3 regions of the Lysinibacillus sp. JNUCC 51 genome follow, and region 2 is predicted to be linked to each of the others. Evidence: a T-box and tRNA genes for the amino acid it is inferred to sense, from the RefSeq annotation. Region 2 holds a T-box; the other regions hold tRNA genes.
What was found. The T-box of region 2 lies ahead of ileS (isoleucine--tRNA ligase). A T-box ahead of a tRNA ligase gene usually reads a tRNA of that ligase, here a tRNA-Ile.
Positions count from the first base shown of each region.

Region 1: it encodes a tRNA-Ile, which carries the amino acid that the T-box ahead of ileS (isoleucine--tRNA ligase) is inferred to sense. The anticodon was not compared.
Region 3: it encodes a tRNA-Ile, which carries the amino acid that the T-box ahead of ileS (isoleucine--tRNA ligase) is inferred to sense. The anticodon was not compared.

Region 1 covers NZ_CP065545.1:3,525,196-3,531,124, reverse strand. The annotation lists gene JNUCC51_RS17140 (MerR family transcriptional regulator) at 1-289, opposite strand, end outside; gene JNUCC51_RS17135 (diaminopropionate ammonia-lyase) at 685-1,896, opposite strand; gene JNUCC51_RS17130 (NAD(P)H-binding protein) at 2,060-2,698, shown strand; tRNA gene JNUCC51_RS17125 (tRNA-Glu) at 2,771-2,842, opposite strand; tRNA gene JNUCC51_RS17120 (tRNA-Ser) at 2,845-2,935, opposite strand; tRNA gene JNUCC51_RS17115 (tRNA-Asn) at 2,942-3,018, opposite strand; tRNA gene JNUCC51_RS17110 (tRNA-Ile) at 3,023-3,099, opposite strand; tRNA gene JNUCC51_RS17105 (tRNA-Gly) at 3,101-3,174, opposite strand; tRNA gene JNUCC51_RS17100 (tRNA-Phe) at 3,178-3,253, opposite strand; tRNA gene JNUCC51_RS17095 (tRNA-Asp) at 3,268-3,343, opposite strand; tRNA gene JNUCC51_RS17090 (tRNA-Met) at 3,348-3,422, opposite strand; tRNA gene JNUCC51_RS17085 (tRNA-Ser) at 3,472-3,564, opposite strand; tRNA gene JNUCC51_RS17080 (tRNA-Ile) at 3,580-3,656, opposite strand; tRNA gene JNUCC51_RS17075 (tRNA-Met) at 3,664-3,737, opposite strand; tRNA gene JNUCC51_RS17070 (tRNA-Ala) at 3,764-3,839, opposite strand; tRNA gene JNUCC51_RS17065 (tRNA-Pro) at 3,846-3,922, opposite strand; tRNA gene JNUCC51_RS17060 (tRNA-Arg) at 3,936-4,012, opposite strand; tRNA gene JNUCC51_RS17055 (tRNA-Leu) at 4,032-4,120, opposite strand; tRNA gene JNUCC51_RS17050 (tRNA-Gly) at 4,126-4,200, opposite strand; tRNA gene JNUCC51_RS17045 (tRNA-Leu) at 4,249-4,333, opposite strand; tRNA gene JNUCC51_RS17040 (tRNA-Lys) at 4,354-4,429, opposite strand; tRNA gene JNUCC51_RS17035 (tRNA-Thr) at 4,435-4,510, opposite strand; tRNA gene JNUCC51_RS17030 (tRNA-Val) at 4,514-4,589, opposite strand; rRNA gene rrf (5S ribosomal RNA) at 4,600-4,715, opposite strand; gene JNUCC51_RS17020 (cysteine desulfurase family protein) at 5,236-5,929, opposite strand, start outside.
Region 2 covers NZ_CP065545.1:1,332,214-1,338,142, reverse strand. The annotation lists gene JNUCC51_RS06800 (cell division protein SepF) at 1-384, shown strand, start outside; gene JNUCC51_RS06795 (YggT family protein) at 405-686, shown strand; gene JNUCC51_RS06790 (YlmH family RNA-binding protein) at 1,057-1,845, shown strand; gene JNUCC51_RS06785 (DivIVA domain-containing protein) at 1,941-2,465, shown strand; T-box leader at 2,564-2,786, shown strand; gene ileS (isoleucine--tRNA ligase) at 3,049-5,817, shown strand.
Region 3 covers NZ_CP065545.1:2,179,128-2,185,056, reverse strand. The annotation lists rRNA gene JNUCC51_RS10540 (23S ribosomal RNA) at 1-2,456, shown strand, start outside; rRNA gene rrf (5S ribosomal RNA) at 2,643-2,758, shown strand; tRNA gene JNUCC51_RS10530 (tRNA-Val) at 2,769-2,844, shown strand; tRNA gene JNUCC51_RS10525 (tRNA-Asp) at 2,849-2,924, shown strand; tRNA gene JNUCC51_RS10520 (tRNA-Thr) at 2,934-3,009, shown strand; tRNA gene JNUCC51_RS10515 (tRNA-Tyr) at 3,016-3,099, shown strand; tRNA gene JNUCC51_RS10510 (tRNA-Trp) at 3,104-3,177, shown strand; tRNA gene JNUCC51_RS10505 (tRNA-His) at 3,225-3,300, shown strand; tRNA gene JNUCC51_RS10500 (tRNA-Gln) at 3,310-3,384, shown strand; tRNA gene JNUCC51_RS10495 (tRNA-Lys) at 3,400-3,472, shown strand; tRNA gene JNUCC51_RS10490 (tRNA-Arg) at 3,488-3,564, shown strand; tRNA gene JNUCC51_RS10485 (tRNA-Pro) at 3,581-3,657, shown strand; tRNA gene JNUCC51_RS10480 (tRNA-Ala) at 3,673-3,748, shown strand; tRNA gene JNUCC51_RS10475 (tRNA-Ser) at 3,763-3,855, shown strand; tRNA gene JNUCC51_RS10470 (tRNA-Phe) at 3,862-3,937, shown strand; tRNA gene JNUCC51_RS10465 (tRNA-Gly) at 3,941-4,014, shown strand; tRNA gene JNUCC51_RS10460 (tRNA-Ile) at 4,024-4,100, shown strand; tRNA gene JNUCC51_RS10455 (tRNA-Asn) at 4,105-4,181, shown strand; tRNA gene JNUCC51_RS10450 (tRNA-Glu) at 4,183-4,254, shown strand; gene JNUCC51_RS10445 (nitric oxide synthase oxygenase) at 4,770-5,816, shown strand.

The DNA of each region.
Region 1 (5,929 bases), 2.2 Mb from region 2:
TCTTTTCTAGCTGCTCCTTACGTTTCAGTAAAGCAGTGCGATGAGTTTTGAGCGCCTCTGTATGTTGAAAATCAGGCGCTTGAATAATTTCTTTAATTGTTGCTAGCTTCATATCTAATGCTCTATAAAATAAAATTTGCTGGAGCATATCAACTTCAAATTGTCCGTAAAATCGATAGCCCACCTCATTCGTTCTTGCTGGCTTCAGTAATCCAATTTCATCGTAATAACGCAGTGTTCTTGTGCTAACTCCGGATAATTGAGCAAGCTCTTGAATTGTATATTCCACATTTTTCACCTCCACTAATGCTACTGTAAATGTTTACGCAACGTTAAGGTCAAGAAAAAAATTAAAAAAAAATTGGCTCTTTACTATAACATTGAGTTGATTGCTGTTCCGACTGTGCGCTTGCCTGTGGCGTCCAGTCTTCACTCCAATCAATTTATGTAATACATGCGAACGAAAAAAGCAAACTAGAACATTTTATTGTCACTAGTTTGCTTTTTTCTTAAAAATCAATTATACCTCGGCATAATTGCGTCCGGAGGCTATAACTTCTTTCAGAGAATTTTTGACACCCGTTGAAAAGTGATTTAATACCGCGTTCAACTTTCCCCCTATAGAGGAGGGAGACTCTATAGCTGATGCTTTGCTTTCACTACAAAATCCTTTGCTGAAAGCAGTTAGACTTTTGCATACTTGCCATGCCACACAATATTTCTGTAATTATCTACATCAGTGTCACCTTCAGTGTTAATAAACAATACTCGAGAATTTTCATCTAATTGTAATGAATCCTTCAGTTCTGTATATTGCTCATTCATCATCAATTCATAAAAACAGCCAACTGGGGCAGCTCCTGATTCTCCGGCAATAATTCGTGCATCTGTTTCTAGTGGATTGCCAAGAATGCGCATACCTGTTGCAGCAACTTCATCATCACAGCAAATACTTACCTTCGTATATGTCTTTAACAGGTCCCAAGCGAGTGGGTTCGGCTCACCACAAGCAAGACCAGCCATAATTGTTTGCATCTCTCCACCAACCGTCACAAACTGCTCGGCACCTGCCTTAAAGCTTTCATAATAGCAATTCGCTGCAAAAGGCTCAACTAAGACAAATGTAATCTCCTGCTCATAATATTGTTGTAGGAAAGCTACAACTGCACCTGCAAAAGATCCAACCCCAGCTTGTAAAAATACATGCGTAGGTGCTTTTACCACCTGCTCAACGGCTTCTTTTATTAGTGTTGTATAGCCTTGCATAATCCATAACGGAATTTCCTCATAGCCTTCCCACATCGTATCCTGAATAACGACCCAGTCATTTTCTGTTGCTAGCTGTGAAGTATAACGAACTGTATCATCATAATTCATTGTCGTTATTTCAGCATATGCACCTTCATTTTTAATATTTTGAAGGCGCTCCTCTGCACTACCAGCAGGCATATAAATGCGAGCTGTCAAACCAAGCTCTCTAGCAGCCCAAGCCACTCCACGACCATGATTGCCGTCTGTCGTTGAAATAAACGTTAAATCCCCTAGCTGCTCTTTTACTTCTAATGATTTAAGCTGCTCAAACGATAGCTCATCAATATTCCTACCTAACTTTTTGGCAACGTACTGCCCAATTGCATAAACACCACCTAATACTTTAAAAGCATTTAAGTTAAATCGATAAGATTCATCTTTTACGTAAATACTTTGTACCCCAACTAGCGATGCAAAAGCATTTAAACTACGTAATGGTGTGCTTTCAAATTTCTCGTATGTACGTTGAAATCTACCAACACGATTTACTTGTCCTGGTGAAAAATTACATAGAAAAGGTGCTACTTGTTCCACGTTCTTCTGTAACAAATATTGATAGTTTTTAGTCCACAATAATTTTCCCATCCATATCCCCCTAGCAAATGTTCTAGTTTCATCTTAGCGTATAGAATCACAAAACAAAATACTACACTCGTCTATATTACAAATTTTAGTAAAAGAAATAAATTTGAATCTTATTGATGAGATTTTTCGTATATATACTAGTATATTCAAATGGAGGTATATAATGGATAGACCTTATAAAATCGCGATAATTGGAGGAACAGGGAAAGTAGGAAAGCATATAGCAACTCACGCAATACAAAAAGGATATCCTGTTCGGATGCTTGTTAGAAATCCTGAAAAGTTACTGCATAAAAATAATGCAATTGAAATAGTGAAAGGGCAAGTACAGGACATAGAAAACATCCGAGAACTTCTTAAAGATTGTCAAGTTGTTATTAATACATTTGGTCAACCACCTAATGAGGAGCCCATTTATAGCAAAGTTACTACTAATATTTTTAAAGTGATGAAAGAGTTAAACATTAATCGTTATATAGGTGTTTCAGGTGGTTCTCTAACGATTAAAGAGGACAAAAAAAGCATGATGAATCGTTTTGGAGCAAAGATTTTTGAAGTTTTTCTTTCGAAAATGATGCAAGATAAAAAATTGGAATGGGAAATTTTATTAAATAATAAGCAGATCAAATGGACATTAATTAGATTGCCGTTTGTAAAAGATAGCTTAACATCCAATCAGATAAAGGAAAACCTTACAGATATGCCTGGTACCAAAATAACTAATCAAGATATAGCCACTTTTATCATTGATCATATAGAAAATACAAAGTACGTGCACAAAGCACCGTTTATCTCTCATTAATGTAATAGTCGTAAAGCTATTCTTATACAAAAAAATGCAGTAGATGTAGTTTACATCTACTGCATTTTAGTATGACCCGTACGGGATTCGAACCCGTGTTACCGCCGTGAAAGGGCGGTGTCTTAACCACTTGACCAACGGGCCGATGGCGGAGAAGGAGGGATTTGAACCCTCGCGCCGGTTACCCGACCTACACCCTTAGCAGGGGCGCCTCTTCAGCCTCTTGAGTACTTCCCCAAAAAATGGCTCCGAAGGCAGGACTCGAACCTGCGACAACCTGATTAACAGTCAGGTGCTACTACCAACTGAGCTACTTCGGAATAATGGTGGGCCTAAATGGACTCGAACCATCGACCTCACGCTTATCAGGCGTGCGCTCTAACCAGCTGAGCTATAGGCCCTTGGAGCGGGTGATGGGAATCGAACCCACGACATCAGCTTGGAAGGCTGAGGTTTTACCATTAAACTACACCCGCATATGGTGGGTCAGGACGGAATCGAACCGCCGACACTTAGAGCTTCAATCTAATGCTCTACCAACTGAGCTACTGACCCATATTTTTAAAAAATGGCGGTCCCGACCGGGATCGAACCGGCGATCTCCTGCGTGACAGGCAGGCATGTTAACCGCTACACCACGGGACCATTTTGGTTGCGGGGGCCGGATTTGAACCAACGACCTTCGGGTTATGAGCCCGACGAGCTACCACTGCTCCACCCCGCGTTAATAATATATTCTTTTCGAGTTTTTCAAGCACCATTTAAATATAAACTGGAGGAGGTAGAGGGATTCGAACCCCCGCGCGGTGTTACCCGCCTGTCGGTTTTCAAGACCGATCCCTTCAGCCAGACTTGGGTATACCTCCGTAACATTATATAAATGGTGGACCTTGCAGGACTCGAACCTGCGACCGGACGGTTATGAGCCGTCTGCTCTAACCAACTGAGCTAAAGGTCCTTTAAGATGGCGGCAGAGGGGATCGAACCCCCGACCTTACGGGTATGAACCGTACGCTCTAGCCAGCTGAGCTACGCCGCCAGGATCTTTATACTGGTTATCTTTTATGGTGGAGCCTAGCGGGATCGAACCGCTGACCTCCTGCGTGCAAGGCAGGCGCTCTCCCAGCTGAGCTAAGGCCCCATAAAATGGTCGGAATGACAGGATTCGAACCTACGACCCCTTGGTCCCAAACCAAGTGCTCTACCAAGCTGAGCTACATTCCGATAAATATTAATTTGGCGCGCCCGACAGGAGTCGAACCCATAACCTTCTGATCCGTAGTCAGACGCTCTATCCAATTGAGCTACGGGCGCTAATTATTAAAACAAAAAATGGTGCCGAGGGCCGGAATCGAACCGGCACGGTAGTCACCTACCGCAGGATTTTAAGTCCTGTGCGTCTGCCAGTTCCGCCACCCCGGCACATTTGGAGCGGAAGACGAGGTTCGAACTCGCGACCCCCACCTTGGCAAGGTGGTGTTCTACCACTGAACTACTTCCGCATGTGCATAAGATTTATTTATCCTGGCAATTATGAAATTTCAAAAATATGGTGCGGGTGAAGGGAGTCGAACCCCCACGCCTTGCGGCGCTAGATCCTAAGTCTAGTGCGTCTGCCAATTCCGCCACACCCGCATATTTTGTTGGCAATAAAATGGTGAGCCATGAAGGACTCGAACCTTCGACCCTCTGATTAAAAGTCAGATGCTCTACCAACTGAGCTAATGGCTCTAAAATGGTGCCGGCGATAGGAGTCGAACCCACGACCTACTGATTACAAGTCAGTTGCTCTACCAACTGAGCTACACCGGCAAATGGTGGAGGATGACGGGCTCGAACCGCCGACCCCCTGCTTGTAAGGCAGGTGCTCTCCCAGCTGAGCTAATCCTCCTGGGTATTATGCCTAGCGACGTCCTACTCTCGCAGGGGGAAGCCCCCAACTACCATCGGCGCTAAAGAGCTTAACTTCCGTGTTCGATATGGGAACGGGTGTGACCTCTTTGCCATCATCACTAGACTATTAACAGCTTTCAATATACGTTGTATCTTGAAACTCTTATGTATTTCGTTTTGAAGTTTATTACCTGTCCTTCAAGACAAGAATTATTGTATAACGTTTTCTCACATTGTGCAACACTTTTTTATAAAAAAAAGAAATAATTACTTTAAGAAGATATTTTTTGTTATGAAAGAGAAATTATCACTCTGCTATTTATTATAGCAATTGTTCAATTAAAAGAAAACAATTAATTTATCAGATAGATTGATTTGCTATTTTATTCATAAAAAGATGCTGATTTTCGCCTCAAGCTAACTCCTTCCTCTAGCAAATATTTAAGCATTGTCACTTTTCACGCAAAAATCTTTACTCTTCTATAGAAGTACTCGAGTAGCCATTCGCTCCAATCAGCTTGAATAATGGATACAAAATATCTTTTTATAGATTATGAATATGCCCGTTAATTTATAATTTCAATATTATTTTATTATAGATTCTTATTTTCTTCTTATCCTTTACTATTTTAATCTGAGAAACACTAAATTACGGTAAGAGCCTTTTGTAATCGATCAATTTCTTTAAATGTTGTTGCTGGACCAAAAGATATTCTAAAAAATTGACGCGCCGCTTCTATAGAATATCCCATTGATAAAATCGCCTTCGTACCAGATTCACTATGAATATCACAGGCACTTCCTGTAGAAATACATATCCCCGCTTCATTTAATTTTAACAAAACGTATTGCCCCTCTACCCTTTTCATCAATACACCACAAATATTAGGTAATTGCCCCTTACACTCAATTATTCTACACGTCTCCGGTAAACTTTTCTGAAAGTATTGACGTAATGCTTCATAATGCTGAAGCTCATATTGATAATCTTCAATCGCCGTAGCAAAAGCGACAATAGCTGGGGTATCTAGCGTTCCCCCCCTTAGCCCACGCTCATGCGTGACACCTGGTGCTAATGCAGGAACACGGAGCTTAGGATTAATATAGATAGCTCCACATCCTTTTGGCCCACCTATTTTATGAGCTGAAACAGTAATAGCATCTACTTTCTGTTTTAACGAAAGTTTACAGAAGGACTGTACACAATCGACATGAAAAAGAACATTTGATTGTTTTGCAATCTCGGCTATTTCTTCAATAGGTTGAATAGAACCTATCTCTGAATTTACATGTTGGAGAGTGATTAAAACCGTATCTTCTTGTATTGCTTCTCGTAAG
Region 2 (5,929 bases):
CAATCAGTAAAGCCTAAAAAAGTTATGAAAGAGCGTAAGGCACCTGTTCAGGAAATTTTTCCGCAGAGTACAACACCTACAAACAACATTGTAAGTTTACAAGCAGCAATGAATTCCAAAGGTGCAAAAGTTGTATTAGTTGAACCTAGAGTTTATGCCGAAGCACAGGACATTGCTGAACACTTGAAAAATAAGCGTGCAACAATCGTCAACTTACAGCGTATTGAGCGAGAGCAAGGTGTAAGGATTATTGATTTTTTAAGTGGCACAGTTTATGCACTTGCCGGTGATATTCAAAGAATCGGAAAAGACATTTTCCTATGCACACCTGAAAATGTAGAAGTGTCTGGCGAAATTTCGAATTTTATTTTAGACGATAATTAATAGCGAGGATTGTAGTTTATATGACTTTTTATTTAATCTTGAAGTATGTGTCAATAGCATTTTATGTCTACTCACTAATGTTAGTCGCATATGTTTTAATGTCTTGGGTGCCAGCTGTTCAAAACTCATCAATTGGACGTTTATTAGCAAAAGTATGCGAACCTTATCTTGCCATCTTTAGAAAATTCATCCCGCCAATTGGCATGATTGATATTTCACCTATTGTAGCAATATTCCTGCTTAATTATATTCAAAAAGGGCTTTTTATTGTTATATTAAAAATATACGAGATGTTTGCTTAAAAGAAATCCTCACGAACGGTGGGGATTTTTTATTTATGGGGAATACTATTTAACAAAGATAGTTGGTTAACGATTTAGTGATGATTCTCGAAGTTCTCCTATCCCCGTATAAATGGTACTGCTTGCGTATAATGTGAAGTCAAGTACATATTGAATAAAAAAAACTGAGATAACGTTTGCTATGTATATAAGTTGATTGGTCTCGGACGCCCCCTGGATGCTTTGTTTTGTGCGAAAGCAAAGCGACAGCATAAAGCCTCCAACCGGAACAGAAATCAACACACGTTATAGTTATGAGCCTATTTAAAAAAATCCTGAAAATACCAATGAAATTGAACTAGTAAAAGAGAGATAATAGAGGTGAAGTTATATGGAGCATTTAATACAGCATTTTAGAAAAGATGAGCAGCCTTTTATTGAACAGGTTGTGGGCTGGCAGCATGAGGTAGAGGATCGATATGCTCCAAAGCTTACTGATTTTCTGGATCCTCGACAGCGCTTTATTGTTGCATCGATAATTGGACAGAATGACACATTAAAAACAGCTAGTGCCGGGCTCTTTGATGATGCAGAAAGACAACGCATGCTGGTTTATCCTACTTATTATGAGCCTATGGAGGAAGATTTTCAGCTTACAATATTTACGATTCAATATCCTGTGAAATTTGTCCAATTACGTCATCCAGATGTCCTTGGAGCTTTGTTATCTTTAGGTTTGGATCGTGCCAAATTCGGTGATATTCGTGTCAATGACCATCAAGTACAATTTGTAGTAGCGAATGAGGTAGCGGAATATGTACGCTTACATTTAACAGGCATCGGTAAAGTAAAGGTACATGTAGAATCGATTAAAGAAACGGAACCATTGCTACAAAACGAGGATGAGTGGCTAGAAGAATCTCATACTGTTTCATCTATGCGTTTAGATGTGATTATCTCAACGGTTTTAAAGATTTCTCGTCAGAAGGCACAAGCATTAATTACAGGTAAAAAGGTACGTGTCAATTGGACTGAACGGGATTCAGTTGCTTTTGAATTACAAGAAGGAGATATTTTATCTGTACGTGGAAGCGGTCGAATAAAAATTATGATGACTGAAGGTCGTACAAAAAAAGATAAAATTCGTTTGCAAATCGGTCGATTGGCCCAAAAAAGCTAAAAACCAAGTAAATTTCATTAATTTTTACTGCTAAGTTGTTGGAACAATTGTATAATAGAAAGTACGAATGTACATGTAAAGGAGAGAAGGATCGTATGCCATTATCACCTATTGATATACATAATAAGGAGTTTACTAAATCTTTCAGGGGCTATGCTGAAGATGAAGTAAATGAATTTTTAGATCAAATTATTAAAGACTATGAAATTTTGTTACGTGAAAAAAAGGAAGTAGACAGACAACTAGAAATTTCCTTAGAACAAGCGAGACATTTTAACTCATTAGAGGAAACATTACAAAAATCAATTGTTGTTGCACAAGAAGCGGCTGATGAAGTACGTAGAAATTCTCAAAAAGAGGCTAAACTCATTGTAAAGGAAGCAGAAAAAAATGCTGATCGTATTATCAATGAGGCTTTAACAAAAGCTCGAAAAGTAACAATAGAAATTGATGAGCTGAAAAAGCAATCTAAAGTATTCCGTAATCGTTTTAAAATGCTTGTAGAGGCACAACTGGATTTACTAAATGCAGACGATTGGGACCATTTGTTACAATATGATATTGACCTTACTGAAATTCAAGCATCTGTTGAAGAAGCACAGGAAGCCGATCAAGTTTAATCGCTTTTATAGACATGAGCACGCAATAAGTGAAACTTGACGTGATTGTATGATTTTCATATACTAATGTAATAGTAATTATTTTGAACACATATGCAAAACAGGCGGAGACGAAGACAGTATTTGTTAGGCGTAGTTAAGCGATTTGGGGATAGTGTGAGCCCGAACAAGCAAATAACAATGAACATCACTTCTGAGCTAGAATAACTGAATGCAGTAAGTTATTTCGTGATGCACAACGTTAACGTGCTTTAAGAGTGGTAGTGCAATTTTGTGCTACAATTAGGGTGGTACCGCGAGTATAAGCTTCTCGTCCCTTTGAGGGATTGAGAGGCTTTTTTTTATGTTCAAATGGCGGGAGGCTTCCATTTCTGTTCGTGTGGACAATACTTTTGTTGTTGAAATGTATTTATTTTGCCAATAACTAGAACTTAGGAATGGCATAATCGCACGCCCCAAGAACGCGCCCAGTCGGAACTGAAGTCAATCCTACGTTATGGTGATGAGCCTAATAACTGTCGTATGTGAATTAGCGCCTTAGTGCATATGTTCTTTGTTTGTAAAATAAAGGAGGAATTGAAAAATGGTTGAGTACAAAGATACTTTATTAATGCCAAAAACAGATTTCCCAATGCGTGGAAACTTACCGGCGAATGAACCGAAAATGCAAGAAAAATGGAATGAGATGGACATTAATAAATTACAGATGGAGCGCACAGAAGGACGCCCTGAGTATGTGTTACACGATGGACCTCCATATGCAAATGGTGATATCCATATCGGTCATGCTTTAAATAAAGTACTGAAAGATATGATTACACGTCATCGCTCTATGACTGGCTACCATGTTAACTATATTCCAGGCTGGGATACACATGGTTTACCAATTGAGCAAGCTCTTACGAACAAAGGTGTAAAACGCAAAGAAATGTCTGTTGCTGAATTCCGTAAATTATGTGAGGAGTATGCTTACGAGCAAATCGACAACCAACGTACACAATTCCGCCGTTTAGGTGTTCGTGGTGATTGGGAAAATCCATATATTACATTAAAGCCTGAATTTGAAGCACGTCAAATTGAAGTATTCGGAAAGATGGCTGAAAAAGGCTATATTTATAAAGGTTTAAAACCAGTTTACTGGTCTCCATCATCTGAATCTGCACTTGCAGAAGCAGAGATTGAATATAAAGATATTAAATCGCCTTCTATTTATGTAAGCTTTGCGCTTAAAGATGCTAAAGGGGTTGTCCCAGCAGATGCTAAAATTATCATCTGGACAACAACACCTTGGACACTTCCAGCAAACTTAGGGATTTCTGTAAACCCTGAATTTATTTATGTGGTTGTTGCAGTTGCAGATAAAAAATTCATTATTGCAAAAGAATTATTAGAAAAAGTTGCTAACGAACTTGAGTGGGAAGCATATGAAATTGTTCAAGAAATTAAAGGTGACGCATTAGATCGAATTGTAGCGCAGCATCCATTCTATGACCGTGAATCTCTTGTGATGGTTGGCGAGCACGTAACTGCTGAAGCGGGTACTGGCTGTGTTCATACAGCACCAGGACACGGGGAAGATGACTATCATATTAGCAAGCAATATGGTCTACCAATTCTTAGCCCTGTTGATAATAGCGGCTGCTATACAGATGAAGCACCTGGTTTTGAAGGTGTATTCTACAATGATGCAAACAAATTAATCACAGAAAAATTAAAAGAAGTAGGCGCATTAGAAAAACTTAACTTCTTTACACACTCTTATCCACATGACTGGCGTACGAAAAAACCAGTTATTTATCGTGCAACACCACAATGGTTTGCGTCAATAGATGCATTCCGTGATGAGTTACTAGGGGCTGTAAAATCAACGGCATTTACACCTGCATGGGGTGAAACTCGTCTTTATAATATGATTCGTGACCGTGGGGACTGGGTAATTTCACGTCAGCGCGCATGGGGTGTGCCAATTCCAATTTTCTATGCTGAAAATGGAGAGCCAATTATTACACCAGAAACAATCGCTCATATCTCTGCATTATTCCGTGAACATGGGTCAAATATTTGGTTCCAAAAAACGGCAAAAGAATTATTACCTGAAGGCTTCACACATGCAGGTAGCCCGAACGGTGAATTTACAAAAGAAAACGATATTATGGACGTTTGGTTTGACTCAGGTTCTTCTCACCAAGGTGTGCTAGTAGAACGTGGAATGAAATATCCAGCTGATTTATATTTAGAGGGCTCTGACCAACACCGTGGATGGTTCAACTCATCATTAATTACTTCTGTAGCTATTAATGGCTATGCACCATATAAGGGACTATTAACACATGGTTTCGTGCTAGATGGTGAAGGTCGTAAGATGAGTAAATCTTTAGGGAATGTAATTATCCCTAAAAAAGTTATGGATCAATACGGAGCAGATATTCTTCGTTTATGGGTTGCCTCTGTAGATTATACAGCTGACGTTCGTATCTCAATGGATATGTTGAAGCAAGTATCTGAGGTTTATCGAAAAATCCGTAACACATTCCGATTCTTACACGGAAATGTAGCTGATTTCGATGTAACGAAAGATCGAGTAGCATATGAAGATCTTCGTGAAATGGATCAGTACGTTTATATGCGCTTACAGGATGTATTAAAAACTGTACGTGCTGCATATGATCGCTATGATTTCGCAGCTGTTTATCATGCAGTGAATAACTTTGTTGCTGTAGAATTATCTTCATTCTATTTAGATATTGCAAAAGATGTTGTATACATTGAAGGCCACGACAACAAAGATCGCCGTGCGATGCAAACAGTTATTTATGACACATTAATGACATTAGTAAAAGTGATGTCACCTATTATTCCTCATACAAGTGACGAGATGTGGTCTTACTTACATGCTCAAGGTGTTGTAGAAGAGGTATCTGTACAATTAACAGACTTCCCAGAGGTAGATGAACATGAAAACTTCGAAAGTCTACGTGCAAAATGGGTGAAAATTATTGATGTTCGTGATGATATTTTAAAAGCATTAGAGGAAGCTCGTAATGCAAAAACAATCGGTAAATCACTTGAAGCGAAAGTGACAGTTTATGCAAAAGAAGATGTAACGGCATTATTAAGTGATGCAAGCATTGATTTTGCACAGCTTTCAATCGTTTCTGCCTTTGAAGTAGCATCAATTGAAGCTGCACCTTCAGATGCACTAGCTCTAGAACATGCATCGATTGTTGTAGAAAAGGCAACAGGTGAAAAATGTGAGCGTTGCTGGTCTATTTCAGAAACAGTCGGTTCAAATGAAGCACAACCAACAGTATGTGCGCGTTGTGCGGAAGTTGTAGAAAAATATTACGCTTAATACAAACTGTAAATAAGAATCTGCATTCTATAAAATTAATAACGCAAGTCTCCTTTATGTGGGGGGCTTGCGTTTTTTGAGGTCTAGCAGATTCTTTTTTTTGTAATGGAGC
Region 3 (5,929 bases), 850 kb from region 2:
TAAATACTACCTAGTGACCGATAGTGAACCAGTACCGTGAGGGAAAGGTGAAAAGCACCCCGGGAGGGGAGTGAAAGAGATCCTGAAACCGTGTGCCTACAAGTAGTTAGAGCCCGTTAATGGGTGATAGCGTGCCTTTTGTAGAATGAACCGGCGAGTTACGATTACGTGCGAGGTTAAGCTTTAGAAGGCGGAGCCGCAGCGAAAGCGAGTCTGAATAGGGCGAAATAGTACGTGGTCGTAGACCCGAAACCAGGTGATCTACCCATGTCCAGGGTGAAGGTGAGGTAACACTTACTGGAGGCCCGAACCCACGCACGTTGAAAAGTGCGGGGATGAGGTGTGGGTAGCGGAGAAATTCCAATCGAACTTGGAGATAGCTGGTTCTCTCCGAAATAGCTTTAGGGCTAGCCTCGTGATGAGAATACTGGAGGTAGAGCACTGTTTGGACTAGGGGGCCATCCCGGTTTACCGAATTCAGACAAACTCCGAATGCCAGATATTTATACACGGGAGTCAGACTGCGAGTGATAAGATCCGTAGTCAAAAGGGAAACAGCCCAGACCACCAGCTAAGGTCCCAAAGTAATCGTTAAGTGGAAAAGGATGTGGCGTTGCACAGACAACCAGGATGTTGGCTTAGAAGCAGCCATCATTTAAAGAGTGCGTAATAGCTCACTGGTCGAGTGACGCTGCGCCGAAAATGTATCGGGGCTAAACGATTCACCGAAGCTGTGGATTGACATCTACGATGTCAGTGGTAGGAGAGCGTTCTAAGTGCGTTGAAGTCAGATCGGAAGGACTGGTGGAGCGCTTAGAAGTGAGAATGCCGGTATGAGTAGCGAAAGACGGGTGAGAATCCCGTCCACCGTATGACTAAGGTTTCCTGAGGAAGGCTCGTCCGCTCAGGGTTAGTCGGGACCTAAGCCGAGGCCGATAGGCGTAGGCGATGGACAACAGGTTGATATTCCTGTACCACCTCCTCACCGTTTGAGAAATGGGGGGACGCAGTAGGATAGGGTAAGCGCGCTGTTGGATATGCGCGTCCAAGCAGTAAGGCGTGTGTGTAGGCAAATCCGCACACTGTAACGTTGAGCTGTGATGGCGAGTCCGTATGGACGAAGTTCCTGATTTCACACTGCCAAGAAAAGCCTCTATCGAGGTGAGAGGTGCCCGTACCGCAAACCGACACAGGTAGTCGAGGAGAGAATCCTAAGGTGTGCGAGAGAACTCTCGTTAAGGAACTCGGCAAAATGACCCCGTAACTTCGGGAGAAGGGGTGCTCTTGAGCGTGCAAGCGCATGAGAGCCGCAGTGAATAGGCCCAGGCGACTGTTTAGCAAAAACACAGGTCTCTGCAAAACCGTAAGGTGACGTATAGGGGCTGACGCCTGCCCGGTGCTGGAAGGTTAAGAGGAGTGGTTAGCGCAAGCGAAGCTGCGAATTGAAGCCCCAGTAAACGGCGGCCGTAACTATAACGGTCCTAAGGTAGCGAAATTCCTTGTCGGGTAAGTTCCGACCCGCACGAAAGGCGTAACGATCTGGGCACTGTCTCAACGAGAGACTCGGTGAAATTATAGTACCTGTGAAGATGCAGGTTACCCGCGACAGGACGGAAAGACCCCGTGGAGCTTTACTGTAGCCTGATATTGAATTTTGGTACAACTTGTACAGGATAGGTAGGAGCCAGAGATCTCGGAGCGCCAGCTTCGAAGGAGGCGTCGGTGGGATACTACCCTGGTTGTATTGAAATTCTAACCCATGCCCCTTAGCGGGGCAGGAGACAGTGTCAGGCGGACAGTTTGACTGGGGCGGTCGCCTCCTAAAAGGTAACGGAGGCGCCCAAAGGTTCCCTCAGAATGGTTGGAAATCATTCGTAGAGTGTAAAGGCACAAGGGAGCTTGACTGCGAGACCTACAAGTCGAGCAGGGTCGAAAGACGGGCTTAGTGATCCGGTGGTTCCGCATGGAAGGGCCATCGCTCAACGGATAAAAGCTACCCCGGGGATAACAGGCTTATCTCCCCCAAGAGTCCACATCGACGGGGAGGTTTGGCACCTCGATGTCGGCTCATCGCATCCTGGGGCTGTAGTCGGTCCCAAGGGTTGGGCTGTTCGCCCATTAAAGCGGTACGCGAGCTGGGTTCAGAACGTCGTGAGACAGTTCGGTCCCTATCCGTCGTGGGCGTAGGAAATTTGAGAGGAGCTGTCCTTAGTACGAGAGGACCGGGATGGACACACCGCTGGTGTACCAGTTGTCTTGCCAAAGGCATCGCTGGGTAGCTATGTGTGGACGGGATAAGTGCTGAAAGCATCTAAGCATGAAGCCCCCCTCAAGATGAGATTTCCCATTACGCAAGTAAGTAAGATCCCTCAAAGACGATGAGGTAGATAGGTTCGAGGTGGAAGTGTGGTGACACATGGAGCTGACGAATACTAATCGATCGAGGACTTAACCAAAATGTTTGAAACAATCAATGCACCGTTTATCCAGTTTTGAAAGAATAATTCTTTCAACCAAGGGTTTCAAGATACGAGTAGTTCGAGGAAGCGATGGAGAGAAGGAAGGAGCGTACTTAAGTACGTGACTGACTGAACGACAGAAGCTGACGAAGAAATACGATGTATATTGGAAGCCGACAATAGTCTAGTGATGATGGCAAAGAGGTCACACCCGTTCCCATACCGAACACGGAAGTTAAGCTCTTTAGCGCCGATGGTAGTTGGGGGCTTCCCCCTGTGAGAGTAGGACGTCGCTAGGCATTATACCCAGGAGGATTAGCTCAGCTGGGAGAGCACCTGCCTTACAAGCAGGGGGTCGGCGGTTCGAGCCCGTCATCCTCCACCATAATGGTCCCGTGGTGTAGCGGTTAACATGCCTGCCTGTCACGCAGGAGATCGCCGGTTCGATCCCGGTCGGGACCGCCATTTTTTTTTGCCGGTGTAGCTCAGTTGGTAGAGCAACTGACTTGTAATCAGTAGGTCGTGGGTTCGACTCCTATCGCCGGCACCATCCCTTGGAGGGGTAGCGAAGAGGCTAAACGCGGCGGACTGTAAATCCGCTCCTTAGGGTTCGGCGGTTCGAATCCGTCCCCCTCCACCATTTTAGGGGCATAGTTCAACGGTAGAATAGAGGTCTCCAAAACCTTTGGTGTGGGTTCGATTCCTACTGCCCCTGCCAGGTTTCGAGGTACTCGTTATCAAACACTGCTATGATTACATATAGTGGCGATTGTGGCGAAGTGGTTAACGCACCGGATTGTGGTTCCGGCATTCGTGGGTTCGATTCCCATCAGTCGCCCCATTTAATTATTGGGGTATAGCCAAGCGGTAAGGCAACGGATTTTGATTCCGTCATGCCTAGGTTCGAATCCTAGTACCCCAGCCATTCATTTCTTAGTTTGAGCCATTAGCTCAGTTGGTAGAGCATCTGACTTTTAATCAGAGGGTCGAAGGTTCGAGTCCTTCATGGCTCATCAGTTTTTATAAATGCGCCCGTAGCTCAATTGGATAGAGCGTCTGACTACGGATCAGAAGGTTATGGGTTCGACTCCTGTCGGGCGCGCCAAAAAAGCCTATAATATCGGAATGTAGCTCAGCTTGGTAGAGCACTTGGTTTGGGACCAAGGGGTCGTAGGTTCGAATCCTGTCATTCCGACCATCTTTCTTAATTATTGGGGCCTTAGCTCAGCTGGGAGAGCGCCTGCCTTGCACGCAGGAGGTCAGCGGTTCGATCCCGCTAGGCTCCACCATTTATATAATTTCCGGAGGTATACCCAAGTCTGGCTGAAGGGATCGGTCTTGAAAACCGACAGGCGGGTAACACCGCGCGGGGGTTCGAATCCCTCTACCTCCTCCATTTTCCGGGTCAGTAGCTCAGTTGGTAGAGCATTAGATTGAAGCTCTAAGTGTCGGCGGTTCGATTCCGTCCTGACCCACCATCTGCGGGTGTAGTTTAATGGTAAAACCTCAGCCTTCCAAGCTGATGTCGTGAGTTCGATTCTCATCACCCGCTCCAAAAAATAATGGGCCTATAGCTCAGCTGGTTAGAGCGCACGCCTGATAAGCGTGAGGTCGATGGTTCGAGTCCATTTAGGCCCACCATTATTCCGAAGTAGCTCAGTTGGTAGTAGCACCTGACTGTTAATCAGGTTGTCGCAGGTTCGAGTCCTGCCTTCGGAGCCACGGCCCGTTGGTCAAGTGGTTAAGACACCGCCCTTTCACGGCGGTAACACGGGTTCGAATCCCGTACGGGTCATCAAGCATGTTGCACATTAGTGCGACATGCTTTTTTTTATGCGAACTATACTGACAAACAAAGTTCATCATGCGTTAAGGAAATTTTATTTCTAAAGCACAAATAATAACTTCTACTCCTAAATACTGCAAAGGGAGTGCAAAATGGGGCCTAATGCGTCTCGTGTATTACCTACTTCGGCATAATAAAACGTTATAATAAACGTTATAATAGCATATCTCTACTTAAAAAATTTTCCTCTGTAATTTCTCCTGATTTTTATAATGTCTACTCAAGATGGGAACCCTTTTAATAAATAATTTTAGTGAAGGCTTAAGCATAAAGACGAATCCTGACGCATTGTTTATTTGCACGACAGCGGCAATTATACCGAGGCATAATTCATAAAATGAAGAGGTGGTATGAAATATTGAACAAAGTATTTCATATATAAAATATGTATGTTTTCTGGCAGATTTTTTCGTGGTGATTATAGTTCCATTCCTCTAATATGAGGGTAGATGGAGGAATTCGATATGAATTTACAGGAAGTACAGCGTTTTTTAGAACTTTATCAAGTAGAACAAAATGAGTCGAAAACATGGCTAGAAAATAAGTCACAGCAAATTAAAACTGCAGGCGAATATATACCGACAACGGAAGAATTAATCTTTGGTGCACGAGTGGCCTGGCGTAATAGTAATAAGTGTATTGGTCGATTGTTTTGGCAATCACTGCATGTTGTAGATGCCCGCGATATTTCCAATGAAGAGGGTATCTTCAAAGCTTTGCTTGAACATATTAAGTATGCAACAAATGGTGGAAAAATTCGTCCAACAATAACGGTTTTTGCACCAGGGCGTGTTCGTATATGGAATCATCAGCTAATCCGTTATGCTGGCTATGAAACTGAATCTGGAATCATTGGTGATTTGCATTCTGTTGAGTTTACAAAATTATGTGAGTCACTTGGTTGGCAAGGAGAGGGAACGGCATTTGATGTCCTTCCACTTGTTGTACAAATGGACGGAAGGGAGCCGCAATTGTTTAGGATTCCTGACGAGTATGTACTACAGGTACCGATTCGTCATCCAGAATCATCTCAAGTAGAGAAGCTAGGATTAAAATGGTATGCAGTGCCGATTATATCGAGTATGCGTTTCCAAATGGCAGGTATTGATTTTGAGGCTGCCCCATTCAATGGTTGGTATATGGGTACAGAAATCGGGGCACGTAATTTAGCAGATCATGAACGTTATAATATGCTGCCCGCTATAGCAGAAATTTTCAATCTCGATACAACTAAACAGGCTTCTTTATGGCGTGATCGTGCATTAGTCGAGCTGAATATTGCCGTACTACATTCTTTTAAAGAAGACGGTGTGAGCATTGTAGATCATCATACAGCTGCACAGCAATTTAAATTGTTTGAGGAAACTGAAGCAGCGGCGGATCGTAAGGTTACAGGCAATTGGACGTGGTTGATTCCACCTCTTTCACCAGCTACGACTCATATTTTCCATAAGCCCTATGTTAATATTTACAATACACCGAATTATTTTTATCAGAAACCACCTTATTAGAGAAAAAGGCAGCCCACTTTAACTTCTTTCAGCGGGTGTTCAAACATCTGTACCTGTCGCTACGCTTTCGGTACAAAAGACATCCGCTTAAAGAAGCTCATGAGCCACCTTAT